DNA from 2 places in the Rhodoferax sp. GW821-FHT02C08 genome. Region 2 is predicted to be linked to the other one. Evidence: predicted binding sites of a transcription regulator. Region 2 holds the regulator's gene; the other holds the start of a gene.
The links. The regulator FliA, encoded in region 2, starts transcription of late flagellar genes. The targets are predictions, from matches to a motif close to CTAAAGTTTNNNNNNNNNNNGCCGNTA.

Region 1 (7,206 bases), on a different contig from region 2:
GGGTCCAGCACCGAGAACAGCGGGAACACCTTGGCGCTGCGGAAGGGCAGCTTGGCACCGACGTCGCGCCGGGTGATGACGCCGCCGTTGTTCATCTCCGAGCCGGTGGCGGGCAGGGTCAGCACCGCGCCAAAGGGCAGGGCCTGGCCGATGTTGCGGCCGCGCTGCAGCAGGATGTCCCAGGCATCGCCTTCGAACAGGGCCGCAGCGGCGATGAACTTGGTGGCGTCAATTACCGAGCCGCCGCCCACGGCCAGCAGGAAGTCGAAGCCCTCGGCCCGGATGCGGGCCACGGCCTGCAGGGCGGTATCAAAGCTGGGGTTGGGCTCGATGCCGGCAAACGTGCTGTGCTGGCGCGTGCCCAGGGCCTGGCGCACTTCGGCCAGGGTGCCGGTTTTTTCGGCGCTGGCGCCGCCGACCAGGATCAGCACCTTGGCGCTGGCGGGCACCAGCTTGGCGAGGTCGGCAATGCGGTCCTTGCCAAAGACGATGTGGGTGGGGTTGTGGAAGTCAAAGTTCAGCATGGGGGTTCCTTGTTTGTAGAACGAATGGTTTTAAATAGACCGGTCGGCTAGTTGGGTCGGCGAAAAAAATGATGGACATGCATGGCTCAGGCGGTGCGTGGGCCCAGCAGCAGTTCGGTGCTGCGGGTGGCTTGGTCAAACGCGCTGCCGTCGCGGCGCAGCTTGGACAGGAGGCTGGCGCCCAGCCATAGCGCGTACAGGGTTTCGGCGGTGCTGGGGGCGTCCAGGCTGGCGGGCACGGAGCCGTCCAGCCGGGCTTCTTCCAGGCACAGGGCCAGGCGTTTTTGTACGCCGTCGGTGCCTTCGCGCAGGGTCTTACGCATGGGCTCAGAGATGTCGGCCACTTCGGCGCTGAGCTTGACGATCAGGCATTTGGGGCTGGACGCAGGCTCTGTGCTGTCGCCCACGCCGCATTGCGTGACGTTCCAGTACGACCAGTAGCGCATCAGCCGGGCACGTGCCGGCGTGCCGTCGGGTCGCAGCAACGCGTCCAGCTGCTGCAGATAGCGCTCGATATAGCGCGCCAGCAGCACCTCGCCAAAGCGTTCCTTGGAGCTGAAGTAATGGTAGAACGAGCCCTTGGGCACGCCCGCGCTGGCCAGTATCTCGGCCAGGCCCACGCCCACGAATCCCTTGCTGGAGATCAGGCGTTCTCCGCAGTCGAGGATCTGGTTACGGGTGGGGGAGGCGTCGGCAAGCATGGGTTGGATTGTGGATCAAGTAGACCAGTCGTCTGGTTTGGGCGCATGAAAAACCCGCCATAGAGGCGGGTTTTAGTGGAAGGCTTTTGCTATGAAATATGTAGCTTCTTGCGTAGGTAGATATTGGGCGGATTCAATCCCAAGTGCAACACGAGGGTCATTGGATAGTAGCGTGCTGGGGATGGTGTTTGAGCAAGAAGTCGCGATAGACCTCGATAGGCGAATGCGCATTCAAGGTCTTACGCGGACGGTTGTTGATCTCGTCGGCAATCGCATCGAGTTGCTCCTGGGTCACTTCAGACAGATCCATGCCCTTGGGCAGATACTGGCGCACCAGGCCATTGGTGTTCTCGTTGGTACCGCGTTGCCAAGGGCTGTGGGGATCGCAGAAGTACACCGCAATACCGGTATTGGCGCTCAGCTCCTTGTGGCGGGCCATCTCGCTGCCCTGGTCATAGGTCATGCTGTGGCGCATAGGCTGGGCAATGGAGCGCAGCTTGTCTGTAAAAGCCTGCAACACGTTGGCCGCACAGCCGGGCTTGGGGTGGGGCAGGTGCACCAGAATCAGCAAACGCGAGGAACGCTCCACCAGCGTGCCCACGGCACTGGCATTGGCCTGGCCCTTGATCAAGTCCCCTTCCCAGTGGCCGGGAAAGAGCCGGTCGTTCACCTCCGGCGGGCGCACATGGATGCTGAGCATGTCCGCGATGCGGGCCCGCCGCTGCGTGCCTCGGGTGCGTGGCATGCGCTTGGAGCGCGCATAGCGCAAGCAGGCAATCAGCTCTTTGCGCAGCTCGCCTCGGGGCTAGGCGTAGATGGCGTTGTAGATGGTTTCAGAGGACACGCGTTGCGTCCCCTCCAGAGGGAATTGACGGGCCAGGTAAAGGGATATCTGTTCAGGAGACCATTTGCGTTTGAGGAGTGAGCAGACCTGAACAAACAAAGCCCCAGTGTGGACAAGTTTAGGTGCTGGACGCGAGCGCTTGCGCCTGCGGGTGCAGCGCTGCTGGGCAAAGGTGCCACTGTAAGCGGCCACAGGTGCATTGCGCTCAATCTCGCGGCTGACGGTAGAGGGCGAACGGTGCAGCATGCGGGCAATGGCGCGGATGCTAAAGCCTTGCTCTCGGTACTGCGCCAGCGCGATGCGTTCGTCTGGCTGCAGTTGCTGGTACTGGCGGGGTTTTGTCATTTCTGCACCTTAGTTGAATAAGGTGTTGCACTTCAGATTTGAGTCCGCCTTGCGCTAGAGGCCTGTTTCGTTCCTAGTGGATGAACTTCACCGCCGCAATCGCCAGCCAGCCCAGCACAAAGTTCAGCACCACCAGGTTGTGGATTTGGCCGGCGGCGCGCGCGGCGGTGGGCCATTCGGCGGCGGCTACAGCGCGCTTGAACTTGGCAAAGCCGGCAAAGTAGATATGGCCAAACACCAGCACCATCAGCAGGCCCAGGCCGGCCATCAGGCTCCAGCCCAGGGGCAGACCCGCACCGGCGGCGCGGGCGGCCTTCATGCTGCTGCCATACATATGGCCGCCAGTGGACAGCAGAAGCACGATGGCGCCCAGTACCAGGCGGAAGAAGCGCTGCATCACCTGCACCATCAGCCGGGCGCGCGGCTGGGCCTCCATGGCGACCAGGGCGGCGGGGCGCAGGGCGAACAGCATGAAGGTCATGCCACCCATCCAGACGATGGCGGCCACTAAATGGAGAAAGGCAAAGGCTTCAAACAACATGGCGGTATCTCGTGGGGGAAAGCTGCATTGTGACCGCCTCCGGTCCCTGGGCCCACGGCATGCTGCTAAATCTATAGCTGCCAGCGCAGGATCTATCTGCGCTAGCGCCGGTTTTTATCCTGAAACTCAGGCGTAGGTGTTGAGCTGGGTGCCCAGGCTGCCTGAGGTGGCCAGTGTCGGTGCGGGTGCGGGCTGGGGCAGGGCGTCTAACAATGTCTGCGCGTTGCTTTCCTGTTGGTCCAGGGCTTTTTTCAGCACGCGGATGTTCAGGCTGTCGGACGCGGGGGCTTGTGCGGCGGCGGTGGCCGACTGCACGGCCGTGGTGTTGGCAATTCCCATGGTGCGGGTCTCCTGGCGGGGCGTAGAACGCGGTTCCTGGTTATCGGCGGTTTGCGGGCAGTCTGGAGTCGGGATTTCCCGTTTTTATGAAAAAAGGGCTGTGGCGTACGTATTAACTGCGCAATCAGCTATTGAATACATAGCAACTACCAGGCGGCCAGCGCCTGGAAAAGCTGCTGGCGCGTGGCTGGCGGGGCAAAGCTGGCTTCGATGGAGGTGCGGGCAATGGTGCGCAGGTCGGCGTCGGTCCAGCCAAACGCGGCCTGGCAGCGCTGGTATTCACCCACCAGGCTGGCGCCCAGCAGCGAGGGGTCGTCGGTGTTCAGTGAGACGCGTACGCCGGCTCGGTATAGCCGGTCTACCGGGTGCTCGGCCAGCGAGGGGTAAACGCCCAGCAGCAGATTCGAGCTGGGGCAGATGCCCAGCGGTATCTGCCGATCCACCAGCAGGGCCACCACGGAGGGGTCTTCAATGGCGCGCACGCCGTGGTCGATACGGTCCGCGCCCAGCAGCAAGATGGCGTCGCGCACGCCCTCGGCTCCACTGGATTCACCCGCATGCACGGTGCGCCGCAGGCCGGCGGCCCCGGCGCGCTGGAAGGCTTCGGCAAAGCGTGGGCCGGTGCGGCCGGCCGCGGCTTCGTTGCCGTCTATGGACAGGGCCACCACGCGCGGATGGCGCAGCGCTACCAACTGCTCCACCAACTGCACCGCCGCGTTGGCCGACTGGGTGCGCAGCAGGCTGATGCACAGATTCACCGGCGGCAGACCGTCCTGCTCGGCGGCGCTCAGCCCGGCGTCTATGGCGTCCAGCATGGCTGGCAGCCGGCCATGCCAGGCCTTCCAGTGGCTGGGGTTGACGATCAGGTCGGCATAGCCCGCGCCGTTGTCGGCCAAGCGCTGGCTGTAGGCATAGGCCAATTGGGCTAGGCGCTCGGGCGTGTCGGCCAGCCCGCAGGCCCAGTCCAGAAAGTGCAGAAAGTCGCCCAGGCCCTGGAAGGCAAATAGCTGATCTACCGGCCGTGGCAGCGTTACACCCGCCTGCTGTGCCCAACTTGCCAGCAAGGCGGGCTCGAAACAGCCCTCCAGGTGGGCATGTACCTCGGCCTTGGGCAGAGTGCGCAGGCGGTCTTGGGCGATGCTGGTGGGGACGGGAGACGTATGCATACGGCATCTTAGAGCGAGTTCAAAGTCTTTTGGGAGGCCCAAAAAAAGACTTTGAACAGGTTTCTAGCCGTGGAATACCCGCCTACTGAAGGACGGCGCAAGAGCAGGGGAGCCCCTAGAATGAATGTATTCAAAAGTAAGGAGTGCGCATGGAAGCTTCTTATGAAGAGTTGATCGCGCAGGTCTTCACATTGCAAACCACCTTGGACCATGTGGGCGCTTATGTCTATGCCAAGGATTTGCAGGGCCGCTACACCTATGCCAACAGCATGGTGTGCAAGCAGTTCCGCTGTCGCCTGGACGAGGTGGTGGGCGCTGCGGACGACAAGTTTTTCGATCTGACGGTCCACAACCAATTCATGGCCAATGACCGCCACGTCATCGCCACGGGAGAGAAGGTCGAATTGGAAGAGGTCACTCTGGCCAAGGGCCAGCAGCAGCCCACGATCTGCTGGTCCGTCAAGCTGCCGCTGCGCGCACCAAGTGGCGAGATCGTTGGTCTGTGCGGCATTTCTACCGACATCACCGAGCGTCGACGCCTGGAGAGTACGCTGATGGCCCAGAAGACGCTGCTGGGTACGGTGCTGAATAATTTGGAGGCTCTGGTCTATATGAAGGACCGGCAGCGCCGTTATTTGTACGCCAATATCAACGCCGCCGAGTTGTTCGGCCAGACGCAGGAGAGCATCGTGGGCCTGACGGATGCGCAGATGATTCCCCCGGAGGAAGCGGAGCGTTTCGGCGTGATGGACCAGCAGGTGTTTGACAGCGGGCGTAAATCCACCGGCGAAGAAACCTTGGTGGACGCCGACGGCGTGACGCGCCACTACTGGTCCATCAAGGTGCCCATCACCAACCACGGCGTGGTGGACGCCTATGTGGGCATCTCCACCGATATCACCGAGGTCGTGCGGCTGAAAAACCAGTTCCGCCTGCTGGCCAATACCGATGCACTCACCGGCATCCTGAGCCGCCGGCATCTGCTGGAGCGGGCCGAGCAGGAGCTCAAGCGCGTGCGCCGCGCGCAGACGCAGATCGCGGTGATCGCCTTTGATATCGACAACTTCAAACTGGTCAACGACGGCTTCGGCCACTCGGTGGGCGACCGCGCCATCGTCGCCGTGGTGCAGGCTTGCCAGCGCAATCTGCGCGAGACCGACCTCTTCGGCCGCATCGGCGGCGATGAATTCGTGGTGGTGGCGGTGGATTCCGACCTGGCGGGCGCCCTGGCTCTGGCCGAGCGTATGCGCCAGGGCGTGGAGCAGGCGCTGTGCTTGTCCAACGACGGCAGGCCTGTGCGCCTGAGCTCCAGTTTCGGCGTGGTGATGTCCGAGCCCGATGCCACGTTGGACGAGTTGCTGACCCATGCCGATGGCATGCTCTACCGCGCCAAGCGTGCCGGGCGCAATCGTGTATGGCATTTGCCCAGCGACCCGCCATGAAAACCCTGAACCTGGTGGGCGCGGGGCGCGTGGGCCAGACCCTGGCACGCTTGTGGCAGCAGCAGGGCAGCTTCGCCGTACAGGACGTGCTGACCACCTCCTTACCACGCGCCGAGCTTGCCTGTGCTTCCATTGGCGCGGGCCGGGCGGTGGACAACCCGCAGGCCCTGCGCTCCGCCGATGTGTGGATGCTGGCCGTGCCGGATGCGCAGATTTCCGCCGCAGCCCAGGCGCTGGCGGCGGCCTTGCCTGCCAATGCCACACCTGCGCTGGCCTTCCACTGCAGCGGGGCCTTGGGCCATGGGCTGCTAGCACCGCTGGCTGAGCGGGGCTGGCAGACGGCCAGTGCGCATTGCATTCTGAGTTTCACCTCGGTAGACGCGGCCGTGGCCCAGTTTGCCGGTACCGCCTGCGCGCTGGAAGGTGACCCGGCGGCCTGCGAAATTTTGCGGAGCGCCTTCACGGCCATTGGTGCGCAATGCTTTGGCGTGGCCACGGAGCACAAGCTGCTGTACCACGCTGCGGCGGTGTTTGCCACCAACTTTCTGCCGGTGCTGCAGAGCGTGGCTGAAGACGCCTGGCGTAGCAGTGGCGTGCCGGCGGAGCTGATCCCAGGCCTGCGCCGCATGTTGCTGAACAATGCCGTGGCCAATATCACCGCGCTGGGTCCCGCCGCCGCGCTGACCGGGCCGGCCGCGCGCGGCGACACCGCGGCCATTGCCCGCCAGGCGCAGGCCGTCACGGCCTGGGACGCCCAGGCCGGCGCGGCCTATGAGGCGTTGAGTGCGCTGGCTTTGCGGATGGCCGGTAAAACCTAGAGCCCCAGTACCACCATCAGGCGGCTGGCACAGGCACGCAAGGGAGCGCAGGGCGAGTGCAGTGCAAACTCCAGGCAGCTGCTGGCGTAGCCACGGTCATGCATCAGCCGTGCGGGGTCTATATCACGGCCCTGGCCAGCCATCAGCCATTTGAAGTCCACCTCCAGCAGCAGGCCGCTGGGCGATGCCCCCGCCGTGCCGCTGTCTAATGTCATCGTGTCCGTATACATAAAAGCTCCGCCGAAAATGAGGCTGGCTGTCCATTTCAATATAGGCAAGGCCATGCAGAACAAGGGCTGGAATAAAGCCCTGGATAGGCTGTATATGGGGCCTTATTTACATAACGCATCAGGCACACAAAGCGGCTACCTGAAACAAACGTGAAACAATATTGCAATGCCAAAAAATGCACGTAAATCCCTGTTTCTGGTCGTTACCGGCCTGTGGCTGGCCTTGCCTGCACTGGCCCAACTGCCGCAGCGCAAT
Region 2 (7,206 bases):
ACCTGATTGAAGAGCGCTTCAACACCATGGCCTGGCTGGGCAAGGCCAACAGCGATCCAATCCAGTCGAACCTGATGTTGAAGCTCATCCGGGCTGGCTACTCGCCCACCCTGGCGCGAGCCGTCATTGAGCGCCTGCCCGAAGAAGCCACGGCCGCAGAAGCCGTTCGCTGGCTGATGGACGTACTGGAGCGCAATTTGCACACCGACGCAAGCGGCCAATCCATGGTGCAAGAAGGCGGCGTGTATGCACTGGTGGGCGCCACCGGTGTGGGCAAAACCACCACCGCAGCCAAGCTGGCCGCGCAATGCGTACGTATGTACGGCACCAACAGCGTTGGACTGATTACCCTCGACACCTACCGCATCGCCGCCCACGAGCAATTACGGGCATACGGACGCATGTTGGGAGTAGTCGCCCACCTGGCCCATGACCGCGCCGCACTGCAGGATCTGCTGGGCTTGCTGAGCAACAAAAAAATGGTGCTTATCGACACCACGGGATTGGCGCCCAGAGACCCGCGCAAGCGCGACATGCTGGACGTGCTGGACCTGCCCGGAGTCAACCGCTTGCTGGTGGTAAATGCCGGCGGCCATGGCGATACGCTGGACGAGGTACTCACCTCCTTCAAGACGCGCGGCATACAGCAAGCCATTCTGTCCAAGGTAGACGAAGCCGCCAAACTAGGCCCCGCACTGGACGCCATCATCCGCCACCAATTGGTGTTGCGCGGAGTGTGCAACGGCCAGCGCGTGCCGGAAGACTGGGAAGCAGCCGACGCCAAAAAGCTGGTGCGGGCATCCATGCGCTCGTCAAGCAAATCGGCATTCGATCCCAAGGCACTGGACTTGAACTTCTTCTTCTCGCCCGGCCAGTCCGAACCCGACCGCAAGGAACGGGTACATGCTTGAATCCTGCGCTGATCAGGGCGAAAGCTTGCGGCGATGGACGCCCAAGGCCGCTTGGAGCGTGATCGCCATGGTCAGCCAGGGAGATGCGTCCACCGAACTGCCGCTACTGTGGCAAGTTTGTGGCGCCTTGCAAGAGTTGCAATACCGCGTAACCGTGCTGGACGCCACCACCCAGGAATCGGAAGACAACCCTGGTTTACAGAACCTGTTGGATAGCGCACACTGGCTGGAGGACGCACCGGCTCCCAGTTTGCCGCTGCACATCGTGCCAGCCCGGCTAGGGTTGAGTCGCCTGGCACAGCTTGCCAGCCAGGAACACCCCATGCCTTTGCAGCCATTGGGCCACTTGTTTAGAAACTGCGACGTCGTCGTACTGTATGGGGCGGCCCCCTTACTGACTGCGCTGCTGATAAATAGCGAGGTGCGCCCCCTGCTGGCAGTCACTTCGCTGCGAGAATCCGTGCTGGAAGCCTATAAAAATATCAAGAATCTGTTGCTGCAAGCGCGGCTGTTACCCATTATTGTGCCGGTCATCACCTCTCCTATACAACGCGCCGAAAACCTGGCAAGAACCACGGGCCGGGTACTGCAGAAATGCGCCCAGATATACCTGGGCTGCAATACCGAATTCATGACGGTGCGCTCCTTCCAGCAACATAAACCCGTATGGGACGATGTGCATAGCCTCGTACTGCGTCTCATGGCCAATGCCGCCCCGGTCGTGCAAGGTTTGTCCATGGCACCGCGCAACAAACCATGGGTTTCAGGCACCTCCGTCATGGGAGCCCACTGATGTATACCGCCAAAGGCCACATGGACCGCGAACACATGATTCGCCAGTATGTGCCCCTGGTTCGGCGGCTGGCGCACCACATGATCGCCAAGTTGCCACCGAATATCGAGCTCGACGACCTGATACAGGTCGGCATGATCGGCCTGTCTGAAGCCTTGACCCGCTACGAAGTCGCCCAGGGCGTGCAGTTTGAGACCTTCGCCACGCAACGCATACGCGGAGCCATGATTGATGAACTGCGCGACAGCGACTGGATGTCGCGTGGATCGCGCAAAAGCCAGAAAGACATAGAACGGGCCGTTCAAAAGCTGGAACAAAGGCTGGGGCGCGGCCCCATGGAATCCGAAATTGCGGCCGAGCTCGAACTCTCGCTGCCCGAATACCAAAGCCTGCTGGGCAAGGTACGCGGCACCCAACTGGTCTATTTGGAGGACATGACCGGCGGGGGTGATGACGAAGCCAGCTTCCTGGACCGCCATGTAGCCGATGAAACAGCAGACCCGCTGCACTTGTTGCGCGATCACCGACTGCGCGAATCGCTGGTGGAAGCCATCAAGACCTTACCCGAACGCGAGCAATACATCATGAGCATGTATTACGAAAGCGATCTGAATTTGAAGGAAATCGCAGCAGTGCTGGAGATCACGGAGTCTCGCGTCTGCCAACTGCATAGCCAGTCAATTGCCCGCCTACGGGCCAAAATGCGCAGCCACTAACGCTGACTTGACTATCTAGGCCCCATTAAAAAAGCCGCTCCTGATGGGGCGGCTTTTTTAATGGACGCAAGAAGCACTCAGGTTGCCATGGCCGCATATATACGGGCCGCACCACCTCGGTAAGTTGATGCCTTTGCGCCGTTGCCATAGGTCTGCGCTTGTGCTGCCTGGGGTAACACCGCAGCCAAAGCTCGGTCCACCACCACGGCCCGGCGCAATAAATTAGAGCGCTGCTGGGACAACGTGAGCGAAACCCGCGCCAACCGCTGACGCAGCATCTGATCCAGACGGGCTGAAGCTGCAGGGCCTTGCAACAAACCTGACAGCCCCACCACTGCCTGCCTCAATGCAGAACTGGCGGACTCCAAAACCAGAGGCTCGCCAGACAACAAGGCAGCCGAAACATCTTCCAGCAATTGTTCAACCTGGGACAAACTGTTTTCCAGACGGGATGCAAACATGGTTATTGCCCCAGATGAAAAGACAGCGAATAAGCGCTTACTTGGAGGTGACGCTGAGCATTTCCTGGGCATTGGAGAGCAATTTGTCTGCAATCGCCTCCGGATCGACCTTGAAAGTCCCGTTCTTGATGGCAGCCCGCAATTCGGCCACCTTCTTGCTGTCGAAGTCGGAACTCACGCCGCGGTCGGCTGTTTCCAGGGTGCGAGCCAAGGTGGAAACGGACACGGATGCGCCTGTCGAGGGCGCCGTCTGGGCGCTCTGCTGCGCAATGCTGGCGGGCGCAGCGCTTTTGTCCTGCTCGGCCTTTTTGAGGCTGGCAGAACCAACCGCTCCCGGTAGCTCTTGTCCTGTTCCAATTTTCATCACACTCTCCAACCGCCTCAAACGTGAAGCATCGTAGCAATGGTTTCGGCAGAATCCGCATTATCTTTAGCCCTAAAAACAGTAGTCGGCGTAAAAAAGCTGATCTTGTTACATTTCAATCCGAACGGTACGGGCGTCCAGCACCATTCCAGACATCACCCGCCCACTATCCATCCGCACGCGGGCCACCTGACCCACCACACCGGCTGTCATGGCCTGGCCATCCGAAGTCACCTGAAAGCCCGCGCCTTGGGCCAAAACCCGGATTTGTGTACCTGCCTGGAACACCTGGGCCGGCTTCAGCATGGATTGGCGTATTACCTGCCCTGCACCCCAAGAGCGCGTTGCGATCTGACCCACCCACTGTTCAGGCAGGGCAGCAACCGGCGAAACATCGTCCGCCCAGTCCACCTCTGCAGCCATGGCGTCGGCCATCGTCAGCACGGCGCCCGCATTGACATTCGATTTTGCGATCCAGGCCGGGCCGAAAGCCTTCACGGTCACCGGCAAAAAAACATTCCAGCGGGTCACCCCGTCCAGACAGCGCAAGCCTATGCGACTTTTACCCCATAGACGGGTACCGGCTGGGAGGTAAGGCTCCACCTTGGCGCACGGAGCCAAACGCAAGCGCGTATCCAGCGCCCCCACGACCACTTCCATGCGCAACGACGTACCGCCCCCGGACACATCGCTTGGCACCTGGGCCACGGCAGACTCGGCCCAGCGCTGCCCCACGCTCAGCACCTCCGATTCCACCTGGGCATAAGCCCCTGCAGACCACAACAAGGCCGCCACAGCGGCGCCAACGCCACGGCGCACGCCCACCAGAGAAGAAAGAAACTGCATAACACCTCCATGCCCCGACTGGCTTCACGCGGAACACCATGCCGATTCGGTCCGCAACTTGCGGAACTATAGGCAAACACACCCAAAGACAAAGCCGGGAACTGGCCAGAAATCACCCGCTTCTTCCAGGGCTCAAAAGACTCAAGTTTTCTCATAATTTGCCCAACGCGAGAGCCGGGATGGCACCGGATGTCTCGCTTTAGCGAAAACGCGAGGTGTCGCATGTTGGACAAAATGGTGGGTGGGCTTGATTTCCAGAGCAAGGCATTGGTGCTGCGCGCTGAGCGCCAGCGCGCCATCGCCAGCAATATCGCCAACGTAGATACCCCTGGCTATGTAGCGCGCGACTTCAAGTTCAAAGACGCCATGGAGGCAGCCACATCCAGCTCCAGCCTGGTTACTGGCAACAAGACCAACGCCAGGCATATGGACATGCCGGAATTGAGCGACAGCACCATTGGAGGCGGCCAGAAACTGGGCTATAGCGTGCAAAGCCAACCCAATCTGGACAACAACACGGTGGACTTGGACCGCGAACGGGCCAACTTTGTGGACAACTCGGTCCGCTATGAAGCCACGCTGCGCTTTATCAACGGGCAGGCCAAAACCATGCTCAGCGCCATCACGGGGCAATAAGCCCAGGCCGATTCCAAGGAGTGACGCATGTCCATGTTTTCCATATTCAATGTCTCTGGCAGCGCCATCAGCGCCCAGTCGCAGCGCCTTAATGTGGTGGCCAGCAATCTGGCCAACGTTGATGCGGTGGCCGGGCCAGACCAACAGCCCTACAAGGCGCGCCAGGTGGTGTTCCAAACCACGCTGATGGGCGCCGAAAGCGCCGCGGGCGTCAAGGTAAAAGAGATCACGGAAAGCCAGCAACCCGGCCGCAAGGTGTTGGACCCGACCAGCCCCATGGCCGATGCCGACGGCTATGTCACCCACTCCAACGTGAACGCCGTGGACGAAATGGTGAACATGATTTCCGCTTCGCGCTCGTACCAGAACAACGTTGAAGTCATGAACACGGCCAAAACCCTGCTGCTCAAAACGCTGCAGATGGGTCAATAATTTTTTACAGGGAATCCAGCCATGGCCGTCGATTACTCCGCCATCAACGCCGTCAGCAGCTCCATCGCAGGCACATCCACGTCCAGCAGCAACAGCACGACGGCAGCAGCCTCCGAAGACCGGTTCCTGAAACTGCTGGTCGCCCAGCTGAACAACCAGGACCCCATGAACCCCATGGACAACGCGCAGATGACCAGTCAACTGGCGCAGATCAACACCGTGTCGGGCATACAGACGCTGAACGACACCATGAAAAGCATGGCCACGCAAATCGCGGCACTGCAATCCCTGCAGGGCAGTTCCACCATTGGCCATGACGTGCTCACCGAAGGCTCCACACTGGACATCGTGGATGGGGTTGGCAAAGGCTCGTTCGATCTGAGCTCCAACGCCGATGCGGTAAAGGTGGAAGTCAGCACCGCCGGTGGAACCGTGCTGGGAACCGTCAACCTGGGCGCCCAGGAAAAGGGCCGCCAAGCCTTCACCTGGGATGCCTCGTCCTACACCGGCACCGGCGATCTGAGCTTCAAAGTCACGGCCACCAATGGCGGAACTGCCGTTACCACGACCTCCCTGCAACGCAACAAGGTGGTGGCCGTCAGCAATGACAACAACGTTCTGAATCTGCAATTGCAGAACGGATCGTCGGTGGCCTACGCCGACGTCAAAGCCATTCTGTAAATCCAGCCCCTCTCTCACCGTACTTTCAGGAGCACTCCATGAGCTTTCAACAAGGCCTTTCCGGCTTGAACGCCTCCAGCCAAAACCTGGACGTGATTGGCCACAACATTGCCAACGCCAACACCACCGGCATGAAAGCCTCGCGCGCCGAGTTTGCCGAGCTGTATGCCTCGTCCCTGGGCAGTACCGGAGGTGTGAGCAAGGGCCTTGGGGTGGAAGTACAAACCATCTCACAGCAATTTACCCAAGGCAACATCAGCGTCACCGGCAATTCGCTGGACGTGGCCATTAACGGCAATGGCTTCTTCCAGCTGCAACTGACCGACGGCAGTACGGCTTATGGTCGGGACGGCGCATTCAAGCTGAATAAATCCGGTGAAATCATCACCAATGATGGCGCCCACCTCTTGGGACTCACCGCCGCCGCCGATGGCACCATTCCAACCGGCGGCGCCGTCGGTCCCTTGACGCTGCCCACCGGAGGCGAGATCCCAGCAGTCGCCACCTCGGCGGTCACCCTGGGCTTCAACCTCGACGCGTCGGCCGCCGTAGCTACCGGAGGACCACCACCCACAGCACTGGTTCCAGTGCTGGAAACCTACGGCACCTCCATTACCACCTACAACGCACAGGGCACAGAAATCCCAGTGAGCGTGTATTTCACCAAGACGGCAGCCAACACCTGGGAGGTCTACGCCAGCGTGGACGGTGGCACCGTCACCGACCAAGGCACGCTAACCTATGACGTGAACGGCAACCCAATCTCACCCAGTTTGACCAGCCTCACGCTGCCCACCGCCACCGGTGGCACCGTGACTGCCACACTGGACGCCAGCGCATCCACCCAATACGGCTCCAAATTCGCGGTGAATACCGCCACCCAGGATGGCCAGGCCCCCGGCACGCTGACCGCGATCACCATCGACGCCAGCGGTATCGTCCAGGGCACCTACTCCAACGGTAAGTCGCTGGCGGCGGGGCAAATCCAGCTGGCCACCTTCACCAATGTGCAGGGCCTGGCGCCGATTGGCAGCAATTTCTGGCGCGCCACTCCGTCTAGCGGCGACCCATCGGCCAAAGGTGTACCCGGCAGCGGCAACCTGGGCTCCCTGCGCGCCGGCGCACTGGAAGACTCCAACGTAGACCTGACCAAAGAGCTGGTCAACATGATGACCGCCCAGCGCGCCTACCAGGCCAATGCACAAACCATCAAGACCCAGGACCAGGTGATGTCCACCTTGGTGAACCTGCGTTAATAAGCTGGCCTGCCTGAGGACGCCCCGCCATGGACCACATCATTTACACCGCGATGACAGGTGCCAACACCGCGTCGAACCGACAAGCGGTGCTGGCCAACAACCTGGCC

Region 1: a site for FliA is predicted at 3,336-3,362, ahead of AC07VY_RS15860 (YjfB family protein). Genes of this name have one in related genera too.

What each region holds. Positions count from the first base shown of each region.
Region 1 covers NZ_JBWKVR010000012.1:92,290-99,495, reverse strand. Annotated here, with positions in the region: gene AC07VY_RS15880 (iron-containing alcohol dehydrogenase) at 1-524, opposite strand, end outside; gene AC07VY_RS15875 (TetR/AcrR family transcriptional regulator) at 611-1,225, opposite strand; partial or broken gene AC07VY_RS15870 (IS30 family transposase) at 1,383-2,414, opposite strand; gene AC07VY_RS15865 (CopD family protein) at 2,488-2,955, opposite strand; gene AC07VY_RS15860 (YjfB family protein) at 3,082-3,294, opposite strand; gene add (adenosine deaminase) at 3,441-4,460, opposite strand; gene AC07VY_RS15850 (sensor domain-containing diguanylate cyclase) at 4,610-5,902, shown strand; gene AC07VY_RS15845 (Rossmann-like and DUF2520 domain-containing protein) at 5,899-6,720, shown strand; gene AC07VY_RS15840 (hypothetical protein) at 6,717-6,935, opposite strand; gene AC07VY_RS15835 (secretin GspD/PilQ domain-containing protein) at 7,117-7,206, shown strand, end outside.
Region 2 covers NZ_JBWKVR010000014.1:90,570-97,775, reverse strand. Annotated here, with positions in the region: gene flhF (flagellar biosynthesis GTPase FlhF) at 1-911, shown strand, start outside; gene AC07VY_RS17410 (P-loop NTPase family protein) at 904-1,704, shown strand; gene AC07VY_RS17405 (RNA polymerase sigma factor FliA) at 1,704-2,420, shown strand; gene AC07VY_RS17400 (hypothetical protein) at 2,498-2,881, opposite strand; gene flgM (flagellar biosynthesis anti-sigma factor FlgM) at 2,919-3,245, opposite strand; gene flgA (flagellar basal body P-ring formation chaperone FlgA) at 3,354-4,091, opposite strand; gene flgB (flagellar basal body rod protein FlgB) at 4,314-4,727, shown strand; gene flgC (flagellar basal body rod protein FlgC) at 4,755-5,159, shown strand; gene AC07VY_RS17375 (flagellar hook assembly protein FlgD) at 5,181-5,840, shown strand; gene flgE (flagellar hook protein FlgE) at 5,879-7,096, shown strand; gene flgF (flagellar basal-body rod protein FlgF) at 7,126-7,206, shown strand, end outside.